3 regions of the Bacillus sp. H1a genome follow, and region 1 is predicted to be linked to each of the others. Evidence: predicted binding sites of a transcription regulator. Region 1 holds the regulator's gene; each other region holds the start of a gene.

Region 1 (5,217 bases):
TGCATTATCAAAGAAGGGTAATATTCCTATTGGCTCGGGAACATATTAAATTAAAACAGCATAATGATGCAACTTTTTATATTAAAGAGGGCTTGAAGGATTGTAATCAAGAATATAGTTATCACTTAAATATTTTGGAGTGTATAAATAATAATGAATCTATAGAGAAGTTGGAAGAAATTGTAAATGGATCGCTTTCGTATTTTAAAGAACAAGAATTGTGGAAAGACATTCAAATTTATACCGAACTATTAGCAGGTAAATGGTATAATGTGGGTGCAAAGGATAAGGCGTGTGAGTATTATCACTCAAGCCATGAAGCGAGAACTTTATTAAAAGAAAAGGGGCGTTTAAAATGAAAAAGATTAAAATTACATTAATGGGTTTAATCGGTATTGCAGTATTATCGTTTGGTTTAAATAGTCCTAGTATTGAAAAAAGTGCAGCACCTACACTGAAACAAGAGAATATTATTTCATATTCAGAACATGGTACAGGAATCTAATAAATAAAAAAATTACCCCCATCAGTTATTAAAGAAATAAATAATCAATAAGCAGTAAAGTAGATAAAATAAACAAGGCAGGATGATGACAACATCTTGCCTTGTTCAATTGTGAAAAATTATTGAACTGTAACGAATTTTTTTAGAGGATATTTTAAATAGGAAAGAACAGATGAAAAAATAAAACAAGCCTAACCTATTTATGTTTGTTTTATTTTGTGGGGGGCACCCACAAACCCACCCACAATTCACCCACAAAAATAAAAAAAGTGATGAATCACTAGGAAACATCACTTTTATAAAACCTTGATAAATCAGTGTTTCTGGTTCAATTTAAAACTTGATGAATTCAGAGGATATATTTAGAACGCAAGTTCACCAATGGGAACGCGATCAATATATGTCTCTATACTAAGAGAGAAAAAAGCCCTGATACTACGGTATCAGGGCTTTTTCGTCATTTATTTACAGTAAATTGTAGCGAATGCTTCCAAAAGGGCTTGATACTCTTATTGGAGATCGTGGAGTGAGGCTTTCAGGTGGTGAACGCCAACGACTTGTACTAGCGCGTGCAATTTTAAGGAAACCGTCCATTTTAATATTAGATGAAGCTACTAGTGCGTTAGATACTGAAAATGAAGTGAAAATTCAATCAGCATAAGAAAGATTGAAAGGAACGATGACTATTATTGTTATTGCGCATCGTTTATGTACGATACATAATGCAGATCAAGTTATTGTTTTAGGAAAAGGTGAAATTGTTCAAAAAGGTGAATTTAATCAATTGGCTAAAGAGAGAAAAGGTGTGTTTCGAAATTTATTGGGCTCACAAATGGAAGTTGGTTCTTAGAGGAGAAAAAGTGAATGAAGTCTTGTATTAATGTAATTAAAATTGAATGAAAGCCCGAATAATGGCCTGTTACAACAGGGTCTTATTCGGGCTTTCATTTGTGCATTTTCTAAATTTAGGGGATAAATATAGTTCAGTACCTTGCAATGAACAGTACTAAGTGGTATATTATGGATAAATCAAGTACCGTGTATTAAACAGTACTAAAATAAGGAAGGAGGATTGTCCTTGAACGTTCAGTTTAAAAAAGGTGTGTTAGAACTGTGTGTATTGGCTCTTGTAAAACGTAAAGATTGTTATGGCTATGAACTAGTTCAACAAATCTCTAATAAGTTTTTAATATCAGAAGGATCAGTATATCCGTTATTGCGTCGTTTAACGAAAGAGGGATATTTTCAAACATATTTAAAAGAATCTACGGAAGGGCCGCCCCGTAAATATTATGAACTAACTGAGCAAGGTGAGACGCAACTTCATTTATTAGTAACAGAGTGGCGTGATTTTGCGAAAGGCGTACAAGAAATTATTGAAGGGGTGAATTGGGATGAATAAAGAACAGTTCCTTCGGGAATTATCGAATCAGCTTAGAAAGTTACCGGAAGAAGAGAGGAAAGACATTTTATTCGATTATGAAGAGCACTTTCAGTTTGGGGTAGAAGAGGGGAAAACTGAATCGGAAATAATAAAAGGACTTGGTTCTCCGAAAGTGATTGCAAAAGAATTATTAGCGATGTATCGCTTTGATGAAATGAAAAAAGATCCATCGACTTCAAATGTGACAAGAGCTGTCATGGCGGCGATTGGACTTAGTTTGTTTAATTTTATTATTGTGTTAGGCCCATTAATTGCAATTATTGCTACTATATTTTCTCTTTGGGTTGCGGGGATTTCTAGTGTAGTGACACCATTTTTTGTTATTCTAAAAGTGTTTATGGGCACTTTTTTATGGATTGATTTATTCGTTAGTATCACGTTTGTTGGAGTTGGTTTGTTGTTATGTATTGTAGCTTTTTATAGTACGAAGTGGTTTAAAAGATTATGCGTACGATATGTAATATGGAACTTCAAAATGATAAAAGGGGAGTAAATGATGAAAAAACTATTATTAGTAGCTATCGCTTGTATCATTATTGGAGTAATAGGGATTTCACAAACATATGAAAAAGCAGTACAAACTGCAGAAAAAGGAAATAAAGAAGACGTAATTAAAAATGAAACGCTAAAAAATGTAGAAGTTAAGTTAGATGCAGGAGATATTGTTGTCCAAAAATCTCCTGATTCCTCTTTTTATGTAAAGCAATCAGGAGATTTACGTAAACAGAAGATTCGTATAGCTGAGGATGGTGACACATTAAAGATTCAAGGAGAAATAGAGAAAGGTGTTTCATTTGATTTCTCATTTTTTACTTTCAATTTTCAAACGCCTATATTGACTATATTTATACCTGAACGTTCTTATCAAGAGATAAAAGTAAATTCATCCGCTGGGCAAATAGAAATAAGTGATGTGAAAAGTGACTACGTAAGTGCTGGGACACTTGGTGGAGATGTGGATCTGGGACATATAACTGCTAAGAGTGTAGATGGATCTTCAAAAGCTGGTAGCGTGAATGTAAAGAAAGTGATTGGGAAAGTAACAGCAAAAACAGCTAGTGGTGATGTGGATGTTATTGATCATGATTCTAAATATGATCTAGAGGCAAGCTCAACTGCTGGTGATGTAGATATTACTTTATTGGAAAAACCGAAAGACGCAGTTATAACCGGGCGAAGCACTGCTGGAGACGTGACAATTTTTAATGAGGAAAATAAAAATATAACAATTGGTAATGGAAGTACAAAGATTAGTGGGAAAACTTCTGCCGGAGATGTTACGATTGAAGCTCGTAAATAAGGAATAGAATGTACGGAAATCTATCAAAATACAAAAAGAAGATAATTACTTATATAAATAAGGTAATTATCTTCTTTTTATTATTTTTAATGTAAATCGCGATATACGCCAATTACTTTTCCGATAACTGACACTTGTTTTAAAATGATAGGTTCTAATGAAGAGTTTTCCGGTTGAAGACGGAAATGGTCTTTTTCTTTATAGAAACGTTTAACAGTTGCTTCATTGTCTTCGGTTAAGGCAACTACAATTTCACCATTGTATGCAGACTGTTGTTGGCGAACAACGACTAAATCACCATCAAAAATACCAGCTTCAATCATACTGTCCCCAGAAATACGTAACATAAACACTTGGTCTGCTCCAGCAACAATGCTAGCTGGAAGTGGGAAGTGTTCTTCTACACTTTCAACTGCTGTAATTGGTAAACCAGCAGTAACTTTTCCGACGATTGGAACTTGAATAACAGATTGTGTTTCAGTGTCCGTTCGGTCTTCACCTAAAATTTCAATTGCTCGTGGTTTTGTTGGATCGCGTCGAATATATCCCTTTTCTTCTAATCGTGATAAATGTCCGTGCACTGTAGAACTAGAAGCAAGGCCGACTGCTTGACCGATTTCACGTACGGAAGGTGGATACCCTTTTTCTTGTACTTTTAGCTTAATAAAGTCGAGAATGTCTTGCTGGCGTTTCGTTAACTTTTCCATGTTTTCTAACACCTCGTTTTCTTTCATTTTTCTTATTAATAAGTATAACATGTGAAAAAACATTCTACAAACATAAGTTCGAACGGAAGGCGAATTTATGATACACTAGAGGGAAAATATAGTGAGAAAGAGGGGTTCAAAATGAATGCAATTATTTATGCACGTGTGAGCACAACAAAAGAAGCGCAGGAAACATCATTATTGCGTCAAAAAGATGAATTATTGCATTTAGCTGAGCGCTATCAAATGAATGTTATAAAAGTAATTGAAGAGCAGGCTAGTGGTTATACAATTGAACGTGATGGCATATTAGAAGTGCTAGATACAATTCGAGATGAACAAGTTGATGTGCTTCTTATACAAGATGAAACGCGCCTTGGTAGAGGGAATGCGAAGATTGCATTAATGCATTGTTTACATAAAGAGGGAATAAAAGTTTATACGCACACGCATAATGGTGAATTACAGCTTTCGGATTCTGATTCTATGGTGTTAGATATAATTGGGATTGTTGAGGAGTATCAAAGAAAAATCCACAATTTGAAAATTAAACGTGGCATGCAAAGAGCGGTGGAGAAAGGATTTCGTCCAGAGAATAATTTGAAAAATCGTCATTTAAGTGTAGGACGCGAGAAAAAAGAAGTACCTATTGAGGAAATTGTACGTTTGCGTAGGAATGAATTAACTTTCGAAGAGATTGCAGCAACACTTCGTGGTTTCGGTCATAATGTTTCAAAAGCAACTGTGCATCGAAGATATGTCGAATATACAAAGCAATCGCTTGATAAAGAAGACTAACTATTGTATGATAATAATCAGTTTTGAGTAGAAGGGGGATTCGAGATGCTAAGTCACGAACTCATTGAACGCATTAACTTCTTAGCGAAAAAAGCAAAAGCTGAAGGCTTAACTGAAGAAGAACAACGTGAGCGCCAATCGCTACGTGAACAATATTTAAAAGGATTTCGTCAAAATATGTTAAACGAATTAAAAGGAATTAAAGTCGTTAACGAAGAAGGCACTGATGTTACACCGGCGAAATTAAAAGCTTTAAAAAAGCAAGATAATGCAAAATTAAATTAAAAGATGGGCGTAGCCCATCTTTTTTTGATATTAATAGACAGATTCGCTATTTAATAACTTTCCAGTTATGATTTGTTGTTGCTTCTATCGTTTTATGCTTCAATATATAGTTAGCGATAAGTTCAGACATATCTATTGGTATGTCTTTTATAATGGGCTTATTTTGATACATAAGGAA
Region 2 (5,217 bases), on a different contig from region 1:
TGTCGCTAAAACCCCTTTCACATGTATGGAATATACAGGGATTTATAACTTGATATAGAACATAAAAAGGAGGAGTTTATACTGTAAATAAGGGGAAATACATATGGAATTAGAATCCGAGGTTAAAGCAATCGTTTTAGATTTAGATGGTACTTTATTAAATTCACAAAAGAAAGTGTCAGAAAGAAATAGAAAGGCTATATTGGAGTGTCTGAAGAAAGGAATAAAGGTTATTTTTGCTACAGCAAGGGCGCCACGATCAGTCAAAGTTTTTCTTCCTCACGAACTTCAAGACATTGCAACTATGATTTACTACAATGGAGCTTTGGTAGTAGATAAAGCATTAGGTTACAGACAACATTACCCGATTGAATTAGCTATCACAAATGAAATTATAGAATTTGTTATTACTCACCAGGTTGATGCATGCCTTTCAGTTGAATCGGAAGATACATGGTACAGTAATAAAACATTGGATTACAACAAAACCATGAATGCAGTTGTAAACCCAATTGTAGTTCCATTAAATGAATTAAAAAAAGTTAGTGCTTCGAAATTATTAATCTCACAATATCCTCACTATGAAAAACTACAAAAACAGTTTGCGCATAAAGTAAGTACGCTATGTACCGATGCAGGAACTTTAACTCAAATCATGGCAAAAGGTGTTTCTAAAGAACGAGCTGTAAGGGATATCTGTACTCAAAATAATATATCTATGGGTAGCATAATGGTCTTTGGAGACGATTGGAATGATTTAGAGCTATTCTATACGTGTGGTTTTCCAATTGCTATGGGAAATGCAATACCTAAATTGAAGGATGCTGCATATTTTATTACCGATACCAATGATAAAGATGGTGTAGCTCAAGTATTAGAAAAGTTAATTTGTACTGTTAACAACAGTTAAAAGGATAGAATGGTTACTTCCTATATCGAAAATCATGTAAATTTGTAATGTTATCAAACGACTGTATAATTGTACCGTTACATTGCCATAAAGCTAAGGTTTCACACTATTCATTAAGCAAAAAAGACGTTATTCTTTCTGTAGAATCATAGGAAAGGATGGCATTTTTGTATGTCTATTTCTGTATCTGATGAATTACAACTCTTCGCTCAGGAAATTCGTAATCAAATTGTAGAAGCAGGAATAAAAGTTTGGGATTGGACAATAGACTCAAATGATTGGAAATTAAAAGATAATCCACCTCAGATTATAGAAGATGTAAAAAAACAGATAACAGAAGATGTAGAAGTTGTTTTAATGCATGAAAAGGCGCAAACATTACAAGCTCTTCCTGAAATTATTAAATTTTATAAAGAAAAAGGATATGAATTTGGTGTTTACAATGATGCGGATCATTTCCGACTAAATTTCCAGAAAAATCAACGTCTATAGTATTTACATGGTTATCTTTAAAAAGTGGTTTTTATCAGTAAAAATGTTACCTAATTTTACTAATAAAAGCACTGGTGATTTTTTATTACTAAATCAATAACTAAGCCAAAAGTCGATTTCCTATACGATAAAGAAATCGGCTTTTTTTGTTTATATACTATATTACAATTGTCCCTTTATTTTCTCCGGAATATCCTTTTCAGAAATGACCTCATAAGAATAAACATACCTGCCTTTCACATGAATTTTTAAGTAGGTTTTTCTTATAAAGTCATTAGGAGTGTTAGTTCCTAGTGTATATTCTTTCTCATTCCTTGATTCATCAACACATTTTAATGAGTACATAGCTCTTCCGTTATGATTATAATCCGGAACGCCATATCCCTTCGCAATGGCGTATACATTTTTTTCTTCAGCAATCGGATTAAATCTGTCCAAATCCCCGCGTAACATGAAAGGTAGTAAGTATATAGGAAGGCTTATTCCTATTATGCAAAGTGCAAATTTCTTCATTATTGTTTCTCCTTTTGCGTATTTACATTTTTCAGTATAGAAAAAACTTCTTATGAATATAGAGGGAAATTCCTTAAGTTTTTCTTAAAACAGGTTTTTAAAGTACGGTTATTTTAACCAAAATTTTCATGGAAACACCTTTTAAAAGAACATAAGTTCGCATACAATAAGAACAAACGTTCTTTCGTTAGGAGTGATTCCCTTGTATGATTATTTTCTATTGCCAAATCGAATTATTCTTTGTGTAGATCTTCGTAGCTTTTATGCGAGCGTTTCATGTATTAAAAGAGGACTTGATCCACGTTATACAAAATTGGCTGTCGTAGGAGATGTAAATCGGAGTGGATCGATCGTATTAGCAGCAACACCACCATTAAAAGCATTAGGAGTAAAGAAGATGGCACGTTTGTACGAAATACCAAATCGGCCAGATATTATTATTGTGAACCCGATTATGCATACGTATATGAAGTGTTCAACTTACATAACAGGTTTAGCTTTGCAATATGTTGCACCGGAAGATTTTCATCAATATAGTATTGACGAGTTTTTCATGGATATGACTGCAAGTATTCATTTGTTTGCGAGTAACCCGTGCGAGTTCGCATTAAAGTTCAAGCGAGAAATATATGAACGTACAAGGATTGAAAGTACGATTGGTATCGGGCCGAATTTATTATTGAGTAAAGTAGCAATGGATATTGAAGCAAAAAAGAATAAAGATGGAATAGCGCATTGGACATATGACGATATACCCGAGAAGTTATGGAGTATTAGACCGCTCAGTAAATTTTGGGGTATATCGTATAAAACAGAAATGAAATTGAATCGAAAAGGTATACATACAATTGGAGAATTAGCGCAGTATCCTTTGAAATATTTAAAGCAATCTTTCGGTGTAATAGGAGAAGAATTACATCTACATAGTAACGGGATTGATTTTAGCAGAATCGCAGAGAAATATGTTCCAGCGACAACATCTATAGCGAAGAGCCAAATATTATTTCGTGATTACTCGATAGCAGAGTTCGTCGTTATTTTATTAGAGCATGTAGAAGAAGTTTGTTATAGGTTGAGAAGAGAAAAGAAATGCGCTCAAACAATCCATTTTTCAGTTGGATATAGCAAGGAATATGGCGGGGGAATAAGAAAGGCACATACGTTAAACCGGGCAACAAATTTAACGCTGGATATTTATAATGTTTGTACATATTTTTTATACGAGCGTCATACAGGGGAGCCGATTCGATCGATAAGTATTTCGTTAACAAATTTAATAAATGAAGGAGAAGAGCAAATTTCACTTTTCGATAACATTATACAAAGAGAAAAAGAAATGCGATTAACGAAAGTCATGGACGAGATTCGAACACGATTTGGTAAGAACAGTATTTTACGGGGGATTTCCTACACGAGCGTCGCAACAGCAAGATATAGAAACACATTATTAGGAGGTCATAAATCGTGAAGAATGCTAATATGCCAAAAGGAAGAGGTATGGTAAAGTGGCAACCGTTTGCTAGTATGCCAGAGCAGTTCGTAGCTATTAAAGAAATGATACATGAGCAAACGAAAGTCCCGCGTCCAATCTTAACGCAGGATGCAAAAGAAATGATTGAAAATAAGCTATTATGTTCATTTTTAGGTGAGGAAGAGGTTTTACTTACATATTATAAAGATGGCTATCTATATAAAAATTACATAACAGTAGCTGATATAAATCCATTAAATGAGATGATTACTTGTACTGATACTTTTCGTAATAAGAAGATTTTTAAGTTTGTTGATGTAATTGAGATTGACTAGAGTGGGAATCTATCTTGGTTCGCTTTACATAAAGAAGTGAAGTGTGCCGTATGAGAGAATCTACGTCTTTTATATACGGCCGTCCTAAGTATCACAAAAAACACGTTCATTTTTCACAAATTTCACACAAAAAATTGGTATTCTTTTTTATAGTGATAACTAATAGCTTTGAGAGAAGTGAACTGTATATGAAAAAGATTTGTTCTTCTCTTTTTTTATTGTTAGTTTTTTGTAGTCTAGGAGTAAGTATTCATGCTGAGTCTACATTGCAATCAAAAATTGATGCGGCTTCCCCATATGAAACAATTAAATTAGAAAGTAGAACTTATAATGAAACGATAAAAATATCGAAACCGATTACAATACAAGGGGATAAAAATACTAAAATAATCTCTTGTGGTAAGGATCCTATTATTACAATGAAAAAGGAAAACATTATTCTTAAAGATTTGAAAATAGAACAATGTAATGATAATACAGATCAGCCAGCGATATTTGTATCGGGAGATAAGCACTACATCAGTGGATTGGAGGTTCACGCGTCATACATGGGGATTAAGTTAGAAGATGCTAGCAATATAAAAATTGAGAACAGTAGGATTGTTGGACAAAGACGGGCTAATGGAATTGATTTATGGAAATCAAATCGCACTCTTATTGAGAACATCAAAATCCAAAATGTTCGTGATGGCATTTATTTAGAACAAAGCGACAATAATACAATAAAGGACAATACAATTTGGCAGTCGCGTTATGGTATTCATCTTATGTATTCTGATAAAACGGTTCTTGAAAATAATACATCAAAAGAAAATACAACAGGTGCTATGATTATGGGAACAAAGGAAACATCTGTAGTAGGAAATCACTTTATTGATAATAAAAGTAATGTTCATGCACAAGGTATATTATTATATGATGCTACAAAAACAAAAGTTTTACAAAATGAAATTGCTAATAATAGAGTCGGGATATATGTAGAAAAGGCAAGTCATAATACGATTATGAGTAACTCGATTTCTAATAATTTTATTGGTTTACAATTTAAAGATGCCAGTGCAAATGAATTAACTCAAAATGTAATGATAGGGAATGTTAATGAGTCACAAGCTACACAAAGTAGGGAAAATAACATTTATAAAAATTATTGGGACGCTTCTTTAAAAGTAGATACAGATGGTTCAAGTACTAGTAAAATTCCATACAAAGCAGATGCTTATTTTCTTTTGCTAACACAAGATATTCCAGAATATCAGTTGTTCTTTCAATCACCAGGGATGCGTATTTTGCAAAGTTTCATAAAAATTCCAGAGCAATCTTTATTGCTAGACAAAGAGCCTAGTATGAGGCCCGAAATTGTTCCGCAAAAAGACGGGGAGATGGGATTTCAGTTTAACATTTTGGTTGTAAGTGTAAGTATGTTACTAATGGGAAGTATATTGTTCTTTTTAGGGAGGAAAAATTGATGAAGGTAAAGTATACGTTATTTGCTATTT
Region 3 (5,217 bases), on a different contig from region 1:
TCATATGTTTCCGTATCCTCAGCTGCTGTTGTCGCACGAATAACGTCACGTACTCCTTTTTGAATCGTCTTCGGTGTAATACCATGCTCTTTATTGTAAGCTTCTTGCAACTGGCGCCGACGCTGCGTTTCTTCAATCGCAATTCCCATTGATCTTGTTATGCGATCTGCGTACATAATAACTTGACCGTTTTCATTACGTGCTGCACGACCAATCGTTTGAATTAACGAACGCTCTGAACGCAAGAATCCTTCCTTATCAGCATCTAAAATAGCTACAAGTGATACTTCTGGAATATCTAATCCTTCTCGTAATAAGTTAATACCGACAAGTACATCAAACTTACCAAGACGAAGGTCACGAATGATTTCAATACGTTCTAACGTTTTAACTTCAGAGTGAAGATAGTTCACTTTAATCCCTACATCTTTTAAGTAATCCGTTAAATCCTCTGACATTTTTTTCGTTAAAGTCGTAATTAATACACGTTCATTTTTTGCAATGCGATCTTGAATCTCTCCTAATAAATCATCAATTTGCCCTTCAATTGGTCGTATATCAATTGGTGGATCCAAAAGCCCTGTTGGACGAATAATTTGTTCTATTACCTCCGGTGACTGCTCTAACTCGTATGGTCCTGGCGTTGCCGAAACGTAAATAACTTGATTCGTTTTCTCTTCAAACTCATCAAACATGAGCGGTCTATTATCTAAAGCTGATGGCAGACGGAATCCATGATCCACAAGCACTTGCTTACGCGCTTGGTCCCCGTTATACATCGCTCTTACTTGCGGCACTGATACGTGCGACTCATCCATAACAATTAAGAAATCCTCTGGAAAATAGTCTAATAACGTATACGGTGTTGCACCCGCTGGACGAAGTGTTAAATGACGGGAATAATTTTCAATCCCTGAACAAAAGCCCATCTCGCGCATCATTTCTAAATCATAACGTGTACGTTGCTCTATACGCTGAGCTTCTAACAACTTACCGTTATCGTTTAATTCTTTTAAACGCTCTTCTAATTCTTTTTCAATATTTTCAATAGCGACCTTCATTTTTTCTTCACGTGTAACGAAGTGAGATGCTGGGAAGATTGCTACATGATCACGTTCTGCTAACACTTCACCTGTTAATGCATTTACTTCACGAATACGATCGATTTCATCACCGAAAAATTCAATTCGAATACAATGCTCATCAAGTGATGCCGGGAAGATTTCAACTACATCTCCGCGCACACGGAATGTACCACGCTTGAAATCAATATCATTACGTCCATACTGTACATCAACAAGTTCACGAAGCAATTGATTGCGGTCCTTTTCCATACCAACTCGAAGTGAAACAACTAACTCGCGGTATTCTTCCGGAGAACCTAAACCGTATATGCACGACACACTCGCAACGATAATAACATCATCTCGTTCAAATAAAGCAGACGTTGCCGAGTGGCGTAATTTATCGATTTCATCATTAATCTGTGCATCTTTTTCAATAAACGTATCTGTTTGCGGCACATACGCTTCTGGCTGATAATAATCGTAATAACTAACAAAATACTCAACAGAATTGTTAGGAAAAAAATCTTTCAACTCACTATATAACTGTCCAGCTAACGTTTTATTATGAGCCATTACAAGTGTTGGCTTCTGCACTTCTTTAATGACATTTGAAATCGTAAATGTCTTACCCGTTCCTGTCGCTCCAAGCAACACTTGCTTTTTCTTTCCACTATTAATTCCCTCTACAAGCTTCTCTATCGCTTCCGGCTGATCACCTTGTGGGGAATACTCTGAGATAATTTCAAATTGATATTCCAAGTAAAATCCGACCTCCTCATAAAAATCTGTATTATTATTTTAACACGAATACCCATAAAAAACCTAAAAAAACGAACAGATATTCGGTAAAATTTTCGACAAGTTATACATAGAAAAAGGAAGGAGTAAACACTACCTTCCTCTATCAATTTTATTTTATAGGTACATATAATAAGTCATATCCATTGCGTCCATTTTCACTCGTACAATCTATTAACCTATAAACACCCTCTACTTCACGCGACTCTTTTTCCTATTGTCATCCTCTCCTATACAAACTGTTTGTATACCCTAAAAAGAAACCTATACTAAATTTACAAAAGCTACTTTCCTCTATGAAAGTAGCTTCTCTTTTTCTTTCTCCTTTTTCGGAAAAATTACATATGAAAATGAAATTACTGTATCAACTAAAAATATAACCGCCCAAACTTGGCTCACACGACTTGCTGCTTTATTTAAAACGATTCCTGACTCTAACCAATTTCCCCACTGTTCAAATGGAATAAGCCCATACACAAAGAAAAAGAACATATGAACAGCAACGAATAAAATAAGATGCAAAGCCCAATTTTTTATTTCCTGCTTCGCATAAGCCATACCTTTCAATTCTATCTGTTCTTCAATAATAGGCATCGGTTCATTTCGCCATTTCGCAACTAGTTTTTGTACAAATATATCTAATTGCTTTAAATCTTTTTTTCCATAAAAAACTGCATATAATAAAATGACTACCGTAATGATCTGAAAATTAGAGAACTTCCCTGTTTGATAATAATCCACTACCCCTAAAGTTAAAATAAATACTTCATTGACTAGCAGCACAATCCCCATAATAAAGCTCGCCTTTTTCAAACGAAATCCATATCTCAGTAAAAAGAAGCCGATAGCTGCTAACCAAAATACAATCTCTGCACCAATTAAAAAATACCATCGATATTCTGCAAGTATACTCATTTACCCTTCTCCCTTTCGTCATATATACGAAAAGCCTCATCCATATATAATAGAAGCTCTTCTTCAATTGGATACATACTCATTTTCTGCGAATCTTCTTTTGACTTTCTTACTTCCCACAATTTATCTAAAAATGCTTCATCACCATTTGCCATCTCTAAACATTTTTGCATTAATTTCTTTGTTGCCCCTTGTACTTCATCACAAGATGCTTCCTTACCGTCTTTCATAAAGTTACGTAATTGCTTTAATAAATCGACCCATTCTAAAACATTTGGGTCTTCTTCACTCATGTTCGGTAAATTATGAAGCAACTTTTGTTCTTGCTTGGAAAAAACTTCATTTTGAAACATTTCACGTATACGAGGAGACTGTTTCGAAAGCTGAATGAGTTCAAACATAACTTTCCAATCCAGTTCCCCTTCCACATCCACTGAATAAACAACTGCCTGTAAAACATGTTCCATTCGATTGAACTTTTTCTGTTCTTCTTGCACAAACTTAAGTTGCTTTTCAAGCGATACTTTTAAATTGAGCTCACCTGTTATTAACATATTCGTAATCTCTTTTAATGAAAAACCCATTTCTTTTAAAAATAAAATTTGCTGCAAACGAATGACATCTCTCTCGCTATATAACCGGTGTCCTCCATCCGTTTTCCCACTCGGCTTTAATAAATCGATTTGATCATAATAGCGTAACGCTCTTACCGTAACCCCTGTTTCCTTCGTAAGTTCTTGAATCGAAATCACTGCCATCACCTCTTCTCTTTCATTATAAAAGATGACGTAACGTAACTTTCAAGTGATTTGTAAAAAAAATACAAAAAGCTGTTTATACTTTTTGTATAAACAGCTTTTATGGAAATAACACCTTTTGTATAGCGCACCCACACGATAATATAATCACTCCAATAACAACACTCGTTGCCGTTTTATGATAATGTACTGAATTTAATAAATAGTACGATAAGCCTACAGTACCAATCATAATACATACACTTGGCACTGGATTACGAGAGAAATTTTGTATTCCCCAAAACAAAGCAAATATAGCCGTAGCGACACATAATATCGGTAATCCCATTCCGCTTCCCCTTTATCTATCTATTTACTGGTCTTTGTTGCTAACACACTCGTTGATGCCATACTCATTATCAGCCTCTTGCTTATTTCTAAATTTCCACTTTGGCCAATAATTCACACCGTAATATACAAACTGTCCAACAACAAATAGAATGAACGGTGTTCCAGCGCTTCCGTAAACAATTAAATTATACAAACTCCATACAGCTAAACTAATTGCGAAAAATAACCCTACATATTTAAACGCTTTATCCGATTGAAATCTCTCAAACTCATCTTGCATTTTCTCTCTCCTTACTCCAGCGTAAATATTTCCTCCACCTTCATCTCAAAATATTTGGCGATTTTTAGGGATAACTCTAGGCTTGGGTTATAGTGATGGTTCTCAATCGCCACAATTGTCTGCCGTGTCACTTGCATCGCCTTCGCCATTTCAACTTGTGTTATATGATTTTGCTTTCTTAATTCCTTAATTTTATTTTTCACACCCATAGGCTCCACCTTCAAAAGTAAAGATATCTTTACTTTTATTATAAATATTTTCCAATTTCAAGTAAAGATATCTTTACAAAAAAAGGTAAAAAAAGAGACATCTATAAGATGCCTCTTTGCTACTACATAAATCCTAACGCATATACAAGAACGTATCCAAGTACCGAAAGACAAACCGAGCCAATCAGCCCTGCCACAAATGCTCTACTTCCTAATTTGCGGAACGTTTTAAACTCTACATTTAAACCGAGCCCTGCCATCGCCATTGCGATAAGCATGTACGCAATTACTACAATATATCCGGCAACAACTTCTGGGATAATCCCAAGCGAATGCACCGCACTCATTGCTAAAAATCCGAAGATGAACCAAGGAATCGGAAGATCGCGCCACGATCCTTTTTCTTTGCTTCCCTCGCTCTTACCAAACCATAATCCAATTAATATCGCTACTGGTACAAGCATTGCAACGCGTGTTAATTTTACGATAACAGCAATATCAACTGCCGTACTTCCTCCTGGAGCCGCGGCCGCGATAACATGAGCGATTTCATGTAGTGTCGCACCTGAGAATACGCCGTAACCATACGGAGAAAAGCCAAGCACTGGATATAATAGCGTATATATAAGTGTAAATATCGTACCTAAAATAGCAATAATCGCTGCCCCAACTGCTGTTTCCTCATCTTTCGCTTTCACTTGCGGTGCAATTGCCACGACCGCAGCCGCGCCACAAATTGCCGTCCCGCATGCTGTTAAAATTCCTAATTTCTTTTCTACTTTAAATACTTTCGTTAGTCCATAGACAACGAAAATTGTAAATGTAATAACAACCGCAGCGATGACCAATACTTTCGGCCC

The links. The regulator LexA, encoded in region 1, represses DNA repair genes until DNA is damaged. The targets are predictions, from matches to a motif close to CGAACATATGTTCG.
Region 2: U860_RS0106260 (Y-family DNA polymerase) is a predicted target of LexA. The motif match lies at 2,089-2,102, and genes of this name have one in related genera.
Region 3: uvrB (excinuclease ABC subunit B) is a predicted target of LexA. The motif match lies at 1,899-1,912, and genes of this name have one in related genera.

The regions. Positions count from the first base shown of each region.
Region 1 covers NZ_AYMH01000018.1:7,580-12,796, forward strand. Annotated here, with positions in the region: gene U860_RS0107400 (tetratricopeptide repeat protein) at 1-359, shown strand, start outside; gene U860_RS32945 (Phr family secreted Rap phosphatase inhibitor) at 356-505, shown strand; partial or broken gene U860_RS32950 (ATP-binding cassette domain-containing protein) at 987-1,355, shown strand; gene U860_RS0107420 (PadR family transcriptional regulator) at 1,584-1,907, shown strand; gene U860_RS0107425 (DUF1700 domain-containing protein) at 1,900-2,442, shown strand; gene U860_RS0107430 (DUF4097 family beta strand repeat-containing protein) at 2,443-3,249, shown strand; gene lexA (transcriptional repressor LexA) at 3,336-3,956, opposite strand; gene U860_RS0107440 (recombinase family protein) at 4,098-4,754, shown strand; gene U860_RS0107445 (DUF896 domain-containing protein) at 4,800-5,039, shown strand; gene U860_RS0107450 (bifunctional metallophosphatase/5'-nucleotidase) at 5,086-5,217, opposite strand, start outside.
Region 2 covers NZ_AYMH01000015.1:9,205-14,421, forward strand. Annotated here, with positions in the region: partial or broken gene U860_RS32855 (IS4 family transposase) at 1-7, shown strand, start outside; gene U860_RS0106245 (Cof-type HAD-IIB family hydrolase) at 104-910, shown strand; partial or broken gene U860_RS0106250 (polysaccharide deacetylase) at 1,121-1,402, shown strand; gene U860_RS0106255 (YxeA family protein) at 1,565-1,915, opposite strand; gene U860_RS0106260 (Y-family DNA polymerase) at 2,118-3,383, shown strand; gene U860_RS0106265 (YolD-like family protein) at 3,380-3,721, shown strand; gene U860_RS0106270 (NosD domain-containing protein) at 3,910-5,187, shown strand; gene U860_RS0106275 (nitrous oxide reductase accessory protein NosL) at 5,187-5,217, shown strand, end outside.
Region 3 covers NZ_AYMH01000019.1:83,297-88,513, reverse strand. Annotated here, with positions in the region: gene uvrB (excinuclease ABC subunit B) at 1-1,826, opposite strand, end outside; gene U860_RS0108640 (hypothetical protein) at 2,160-2,780, opposite strand; gene U860_RS0108635 (MerR family transcriptional regulator) at 2,777-3,538, opposite strand; gene U860_RS0108630 (hypothetical protein) at 3,639-3,866, opposite strand; gene U860_RS0108625 (hypothetical protein) at 3,891-4,148, opposite strand; gene U860_RS0108620 (helix-turn-helix transcriptional regulator) at 4,160-4,357, opposite strand; gene U860_RS0108615 (YeiH family protein) at 4,480-5,217, opposite strand, start outside.